DNA from 2 places in the Cytobacillus sp. FSL M8-0252 genome. Region 1 is predicted to be linked to the other one. Evidence: riboswitches for the same ligand, from Rfam matches in the RefSeq annotation. Region 1 holds a riboswitch; the other holds the start of a gene.
The links. A riboswitch is a leader RNA that binds a small molecule or an ion and turns the genes downstream of it on or off. The one in region 1 is predicted to bind S-adenosylmethionine.

Region 1 (3,961 bases):
TCAACTTACCTTGGTTGTTACGGCCACCTTTGCGCTTTACTGGAGCAAGCAAAGATTTTTCTGGTTTGTCTGTAGTGATTTCTGCGAAATCAGATACCGTCATGCCGCGACGACCATTAGAGGTAGGTTTGTATTTTTTAATCGCCATTTCATTTCCCTCCTCTTCTTGTTAGAAATTAAGCTTCAAAGATTTCGATTTCTTTGCTGTCAGCAGTTAGTTTAACAATCGCTTTACGGCGTTTGTTTGTATAACCACCGAATTTACCCATGCGCTTGAATTTACCTTTGTAGTTCATGATGTTCACTTTTTCAACTTTTACATCAAAGATTTCTTGAACAGCATCTTTAACTTGAGTTTTATTAGCTCTTACATCAACTTCAAAAGTATATTTTTTGTCAGCCATGATGTCAGTAGAACGTTCAGTGATAACGGGGCGCTTAATGATATCGCGTGCATCCATTATGCAAGCACCTCCTCTACTTTTTCGACCGCTTGCTTCGTCATGATCAATTTATCATGATTTAAAACGTCTAATACGCTGATTCCGTTAGCAGTAACAACTGTTACTCCAGGGATGTTACGAGCAGATAATGCTACGTTTTCATCGATGTCTGCAGTTACGATTAATGCTTTAGAATCTACAGAAAGACCTTTAAGTACACCTTTAAAGTCTTTTGTTTTTGGAGCTTCGAAAGATAGAGTTTCTAATACTAGAATGTTCTCTTCCGCAACTTTAGTAGATAACGCTGATTTGATAGCTAAGCGACGAACTTTTTTAGGTAATTTGTAGCTATAGCTGCGTGGTACAGGACCAAATACAGTACCGCCTCCGCGCCATTGTGGTGAACGGATTGAACCTTGACGAGCACGACCTGTGCCTTTTTGACGCCATGGTTTACGTCCTCCGCCAGCTACTTCAGAACGAATTTTAGTTTTATGAGTTCCTTGACGTAGAGAAGCTCTTTGCATAATAACAGCTTCAAACATCACGTGGTTGTTTGGCTCGATACCAAAGATTGAGTCGTTCAGCTCAATATCGCCAACTTGTGAACCACTTTGGTTTAATAATGCAACTTTAGGCATTCTTACTTCCTCCTTTCCGGGTTATTACTTTGCTTTAACCGCACTTACTAGTTTTAGAAGCGCTTTTTTAGAGCCAGGTACATTACCTTTTACTAATAGAAGATTGCGTTCTGCATCTACTTTTACGATTTCAAGGTTTTGTACTGTGATTTGTTCTCCGCCCATGCGACCAGGTAATAATTTACCTTTGAATACGCGGTTTGGAGCAACAGGACCCATTGAACCTGGGCGACGGTGGTAACGTGAACCGTGTGCCATTGGTCCGCGAGATTGTCCGTGGCGTTTAATTGCACCTTGGAAACCTTTACCTTTTGAAATTCCTGTTACATCAATTTTTTCACCTTCAGCGAAAATATCAACTTTGACTTCCTGACCAACTTCATACTCAGCTAAGTCAGCTCCGCGTAATTCGCGAACGAAGCGCTTAGGAGTAGTATCAGCTTTAGCAGCGTGTCCTTTTTCCGGTTTGTTTGAAAGCTTTTCGCGTTTATCTTCAAAACCGATTTGGATTGCTTCGTATCCATCAGTATCAACTGATTTCTTTTGAAGAACAACGTTTGGAGTAGCTTCAACCACTGTTACCGGGATAAGATCACCGTTTTCAGCAAATACTTGAGTCATACCAATCTTTCTTCCTAAGATTCCTTTGGTCATTTCAGTCACACCTCCTAGATTGTTTTAATGTATTAATTAAAGTTTAATTTCGATATCAACACCAGATGGTAAGTCTAAACGCATTAATGAATCGACTGTTTGTGGTGTTGGATTAATGATGTCGATTAAACGTTTGTGTGTACGCATTTCGAATTGCTCACGAGAATCTTTATATTTATGCACCGCACGAAGAATTGTGTAAACTGACTTTTCAGTTGGCAATGGGATTGGACCAGATACAGCCGCACCAGAGCGTTTTGCAGTTTCAACGATTTTTTCAGCAGATTGATCAAGAATTCTGTGATCATAAGCTTTTAAACGAATACGAATTTTTTGTTTTGCCATTATTTTCCCTCCTTTTCGCCTATTTTCATATAGACATTCTCCGTGAAAATTTCCCACACACTCGCCATGGCAAAGCGGCCGGGTGTGTCAGCAACCTTTCACTTCATCGCAGTCAAAGACCAACATTGTCTATTATACAGAAAAGACATAACAAATGCAACTATTGATTGCGTTTCTCTCTGTTCTGCACACTTTTAACATTATAACTGCTGTTAATAGTGTTTTCAAGTATATCCTCCTCTTTACATCATTTTCTAAAAAAACGCTTATTTAATTACTTATTTTTAAATTTTCTAAATTTTTATTTGACAAACATAGACTCATTCATGTAAATTTTAGTCAATAAAATATTTTTTATTTCTTATCATGAGAGGTTGAGGGATAGGCCCGATGACACCTCAGCAACCATCAATAGTGAACACTATTGAAAAGGTGCTAATTCCTACAAGCTATACGCTTGAAAGATGAGAAGATGACTATGATAATAATAGGCCTTCTTCTTGAGGGCCTTTTTTATTTTCTCTTTGGCTTCTCATCCATTGAATTCAACAAAATATGAATTGAAGGAGTGAGACCTTTGAACTTCCTTGAAAAAATGAAGAACCAAGTATTAATTGCTGACGGTGCGATAGGAACACTTCTTTATTCTTATGGTACGGATACATGTTTTGAAGAGTTGAACCTCTCAGCACCGGAACAAATTCAGCACATTCATCAAGCCTATCTCCATGCAGGTGCTGATTTAATTCAAACAAATTCCTATGCTGCGAATGATTTAAAATTGAAACGGTATGGCCTAGAGGATTCAGTCAAAGAGATTAATAGTGCGGCTGTAAAACTGGCACGATCTAGTATTCAACAGCACCAGGCATATGTGCTTGGCACAATTGGAGGTGTACGAGGATTAAACCCCCTCTCTATTCCTCTAGATGAAATTAAACGTAACTTTCGTGAACAGCTATACTGCTTATTGATAGAAGGCGTAGATGGGCTCCTTCTTGAAACGTATTATGATTTAGAAGAATTAGAAACGGTTCTCTCTATTGCCCGGAAAGAAACGGATATACCTATAATTGCCCAAGTGTCTTTACAAGAAATCGCTATATTACAAAATGGGACGTTAATTAATGACGCCTTAAAAAGGTTAGAAGCTAAAAGGGCAGATGTTGTCGGGGTAAACTGCCGTTTAGGTCCACATCATATGTTAGAGACACTCTCCTCCGTTGAATTACCTCAGCACGCGTTTCTATCTGCATATCCTAACGCGAGTCTACCGGCCTATATCGATGGTACGATTCAATATAAGGAGGGTGAAGACTATTTTAGAAAATCAGCGAAGTCCTTCCTTAAGCAAGGTGTTCGACTGCTTGGTGGTTGCTGCGGAACGACACCTGGCCATATTAAAGCATTTGCAGACGAAGTTAGGCATGCTGTACCGATTATTGAAAAACAAGTAACAAATAAAAGGAAACCTAAAATAGAGAGAATTATAATCGAACGCACCAATACCCCGTTAGAGACACTTGTACAAGAAAAACGCACCATCATCGTCGAACTAGACCCACCTAAGAAGCTATCAACTGCTAAATTTTTTGAAGGCGCCAGAGCCTTAAAAGATGCTGGGGTTGATGCAATCACACTCGCAGATAACTCTCTTGCGACACCACGAATCGCAAATGAAGCCCTAGCACATATCATCCAAAGGGATACAAACGTTCGACCACTTGTCCATCTCTCCTGTAGAGATCGAAACTTAATCGGCTTACAATCACATCTCATGGGTCTTCATACATTGGGGTTGCATGATATTTTAGCCATTACAGGGGATCCGGCAAGAGTTGGTAATTTCCCAGGCGCTTCATCTGTATTTGATTTATC
Region 2 (3,961 bases), 1.1 Mb from region 1:
GATATACTAGAGAATCCGACGGAAGAAGAATATAAGATGGCAAATGTGACGATAAATGGAACTAAATTGAACCAAGTAGCTGTTCGGACAAAGGGGAATTCTTCCCTTTCTTCCGTTGCTAGAATGGAAGATTCTGATCGTTATAGCTTCAAAATAGACTTTGATTACTATACCGATCAAACTTTATATGGATTGAAAAAGTTGAATCTAAATAACCAATTTAGTGATGCTACGCAAATGCGAGAATATTTATCGTATCAATTAATGGAGAATATGGGATTACCCACACCTGCTTATTCTTATATGTATGTGACCATTAATGGTCAGGAATGGGGATTATATTTAGGTGTTGAACAAGTAGACGAAGTGATGCTTGGAAGATATTTTGAAAATCCATATGGATCATTGTACAAGCCAGATGGTACAAATAGTGACTTGAAATGGGTAAGTGATGATATTGATGATTACTCAGGTTTAAACTTGAAATCAGAGGAGCAAGATGAACAAGCGTTAATAGATATGTTAGATAGTATCAATAATGGTGGCAATTTAGAAAAAACTTTAGATGTGGATCAAGTATTACGATATTTTGCAGTAAATACGGCTGTCGTTAGCATGGATAGTTACCAAGGGCAAATGAAGCACAACTATTATTTATATGAAAATGATGGTAAGTTCTCAATCATTCCGTGGGACTATAATATGGCATTTGGCGGCTTTGGAGTAGGTATGGGTGGCGGAGGACGCATGAACGGAGATTCTTCAATCGCTGAAGAAAACCAAAACAAAAATCAAAATCAGGAACAACAAGGTCTAGCACCAGGAGAAGGTGGGCAAGGTGAGGATGAACAAGGTCAAGTTCACCAAGCTGAAATGGGGAACTTCGATGGTGGCATGGGAAATAGTAATTTAATGAGTGAAGATACGATTAATTTCAGTATTTCCGAACCTGTAGCTGGTACTTCTTTAGATGAGAGGCCTTTACTTAATGCTTTATTGGCAAATGATGAATTTAAAAAGCAATATGAAGCATACCTTGAAAAGATTGCCGAAGAATATATGACAAAAGAGTCTTACCAAAATACAACTACACAAATTAGTACATTGATTCTTCCTTATGTAGAACAGGATCCTACCAAGTTTTATACAACAGAAGAATTTCTACAAGCAGTGCAAGGTGATGAGAGTTTACCAGCATTTGCTGAGGCGAGATCAGAATCGATACTTGCTCAGCTTTCAGGTGAATTAGAAGTAGAATCACAAGCTTCTGAAGTCAATAACATGTTCCCTAGCCGAGCAGGTGGTGATGACCAGGAAGGTCAAGAAAGAGGAGAAGTATTCCAACCGCCAAACGGTAATGAAGGAAACATTGATGGTGAAATGCCTGAACGTCCGCAAGGCAATGGAGACTTTCCGCAGGAAGGAGATTTTGAGACACCAGAAGGGTTTGAAGGTATGCCTGGTGGTGAGGGACGTGGACAAGAAGAGCAACCTAGTACAGTAAAGTTCAAAACGTCAGCAATCATCTTGTATGTGGGTCTAATCACAGCTTTATTAGGAACAACTTTTTTTATCTTCTTGTTTAAACGAAGAGGAAGATAAGTAAATGCATAAAAAATCAAAATACTATTGACAATTAATTCAATACCCGATAAAATTTCCTTTATCAAAGCAACACATTAAATTTAATATGATTCTTATCGAGAGAGACTGAGGGACCAGGCCCGAAGATGTCCGGCAACCTCCTTTTAAAGGGAAGGTGCTAAATCCTGCAGAATGATTTCATTCTGAAAGATAAGGTTTAATAACAATCATTTGTTGAGCCTCTTTCAAAGTGAAAGAGGCTCATTTTATGTTGTAGAGGATTTAGGGAGGGTGAGGTAAATGATTGAAGTCAATCATTTAGTGAAAATTTATAAAAGCAAAAAGAAGCAAGTAATAGGGGTTGACAATGTATCCCTTTCTATTAAAGAAGGGGAAATATACGGGATTATTGGCTATAGTGGAGCAGGGAAAAGTTCTTTATTACGCTGTCTAAATTTATTGGAGAGACCGACATCTGGTGAAGTGAAAATTGATGGCGTTGATTTAACATCTTTAACAAGTAAAGAATTAAGAAAAGCAAGGCAGAAGATAGGTATGATTTTTCAGCATTTTTATTTAGCGAGTTCGAAGACAGTGTATGAGAATATTGCCTTTGCTTTAAAAGCGGCAGGTAAAAGCCCGAAAGAAATAGATATCAGGGTGAAAGAACTATTAGAATTAGTGGGTTTAGCAGATAAAATTCATCAGTATCCCACACAATTAAGTGGTGGTCAAAAGCAAAGGGTAGGAATAGCCAGAGCACTCGCTAATGATCCAAAGGTTTTACTTTGCGATGAAGCCACGTCAGCTCTAGACCCTAAAACAACAAAATCAATCCTGAACTTATTAAAATCAATTAATAAAAAGCTAGGATTAACCATCGTACTTATCACTCATGAGATGGAAGTAGTCAAAGAGATTTGTCATAGGTTAGCTGTTATGCAAGATGGAAAGGTCATAGAAGAGGGACCGGTGTATGATATATTTGCGAATCCAATTGAACCACTTACAAAGGATTTCATTCAGAGTGTTCTTCAATTTGACTTACCACAACAATTGATTGAAAACAGGAAGGGAACAATCATTAAGATTCAATTTAAAGGTGCAATAGCAGAAGAATCTGTTGTTTCTGAACTGTTCCAAACATTCAAAGTAAAAGGAAATATTCTTCACGGCAAGATTGAATATATTCAAGAAGTACCTCTTGGTATTTTTATTATGGAGTTGACTGGCGAAATACCTGAAATAGAAAGAGCTATACAATATATTCAAGAAAGAACACAGAATTTGGAGGTAGTTGAACATGTTGCTTGAGTCCATTCAGGCGTTACTTCCTGAACTAAATACAGCTGTATTACAAACAATTTATATGGTCGCCATTTCTTTAGTTGCGGCACTTATACTAGGTCTTCCACTAGGGATCTTATTATTCGTTACAGACGAAGGATTGTTCTTAAAGAATAGATTTGTAAATGCTGTTACCGGTTGGATTGTCAATTTGATCCGCTCTATTCCTTATATTATTTTGTTAGTAGCTCTATTGCCGTTAACAAAATTAATTGCAGGTTCAACTATTGGTCCTACAGCGGCTTCTGTTTCATTATCTGTAGCAGCGATTCCGTTTTTTGCAAGATTGGTAGAAACATCCTTAAGAGAAATAGATAAAGGAGTCATTGAATCTGCAGTAGCAGTAGGCGCTTCCCCTTGGATGATAATTAAGGAAATTCTTGTCCCAGAAGCGAAACCTGGAATTGTTCAAGGTTTAACGATTACGACTATTAGTTTAATTGGTTATTCAGCAATGGCAGGTATTATTGGCGGCGGTGGTATTGGTGATTTAGCGATACGTTTCGGTTACTATCGCTATGATAATGTCATTATGATTACGACAGTAATTGTCCTCGTTGTATTGGTGCAAATCATTCAAATTGGTGGGGATAAATTAACTAAATATGTAGATAAGAGATAATAAATTCAAACGATAGATATAGTAAAGGGGATGGAGCCTTTACTATATCTATTTATCCTAATGATTGAGTATTAAAGAGAAGATGGAAACAGACGGGGAGGAAGGATTCTATGAGCACGATAACAGCTTCATCTAAGGAAGCGTATTTAGCTGAACAACTCGCTCGACCATTTATTAAGACGGCTCAACAAGAAGAATTATTTCATAAAGCTACGATATTAGCAGAAGGATTTAGTAAGAGGGCGCAAAAGATTGATGAAAATGCAGAATTCCCTTTTGAAAATTTTGAAGAATTAAAACAATCAAATTACTTAAGTTTAACGATTCCGAAAGAATATGGTGGTAAAGAGATTTCCTTATATGAATATTTCTTAATACAAGAAAGGATTGCCCAAGGTGATGCGTCTA

Region 2: linked by a shared signal. The riboswitch ahead of MKX83_RS06700 (methionine ABC transporter ATP-binding protein) and the one ahead of MKX83_RS00700 (bifunctional homocysteine S-methyltransferase/methylenetetrahydrofolate reductase) in region 1 are both predicted to bind S-adenosylmethionine.

Annotation. Positions count from the first base shown of each region.
Region 1 covers NZ_JBBOWZ010000001.1:141,810-145,770, reverse strand. Annotated here, with positions in the region: gene rplB (50S ribosomal protein L2) at 1-148, opposite strand, end outside; gene rplW (50S ribosomal protein L23) at 177-461, opposite strand; gene rplD (50S ribosomal protein L4) at 461-1,084, opposite strand; gene rplC (50S ribosomal protein L3) at 1,109-1,738, opposite strand; gene rpsJ (30S ribosomal protein S10) at 1,775-2,083, opposite strand; SAM riboswitch class I at 2,442-2,554, shown strand; gene MKX83_RS00700 (bifunctional homocysteine S-methyltransferase/methylenetetrahydrofolate reductase) at 2,661-3,961, shown strand, end outside.
Region 2 covers NZ_JBBOWZ010000001.1:1,279,804-1,283,764, forward strand. Annotated here, with positions in the region: gene MKX83_RS06695 (CotH kinase family protein) at 1-1,602, shown strand, start outside; SAM riboswitch class I at 1,695-1,801, shown strand; gene MKX83_RS06700 (methionine ABC transporter ATP-binding protein) at 1,885-2,898, shown strand; gene MKX83_RS06705 (methionine ABC transporter permease) at 2,888-3,553, shown strand; gene MKX83_RS06710 (acyl-CoA dehydrogenase family protein) at 3,664-3,961, shown strand, end outside.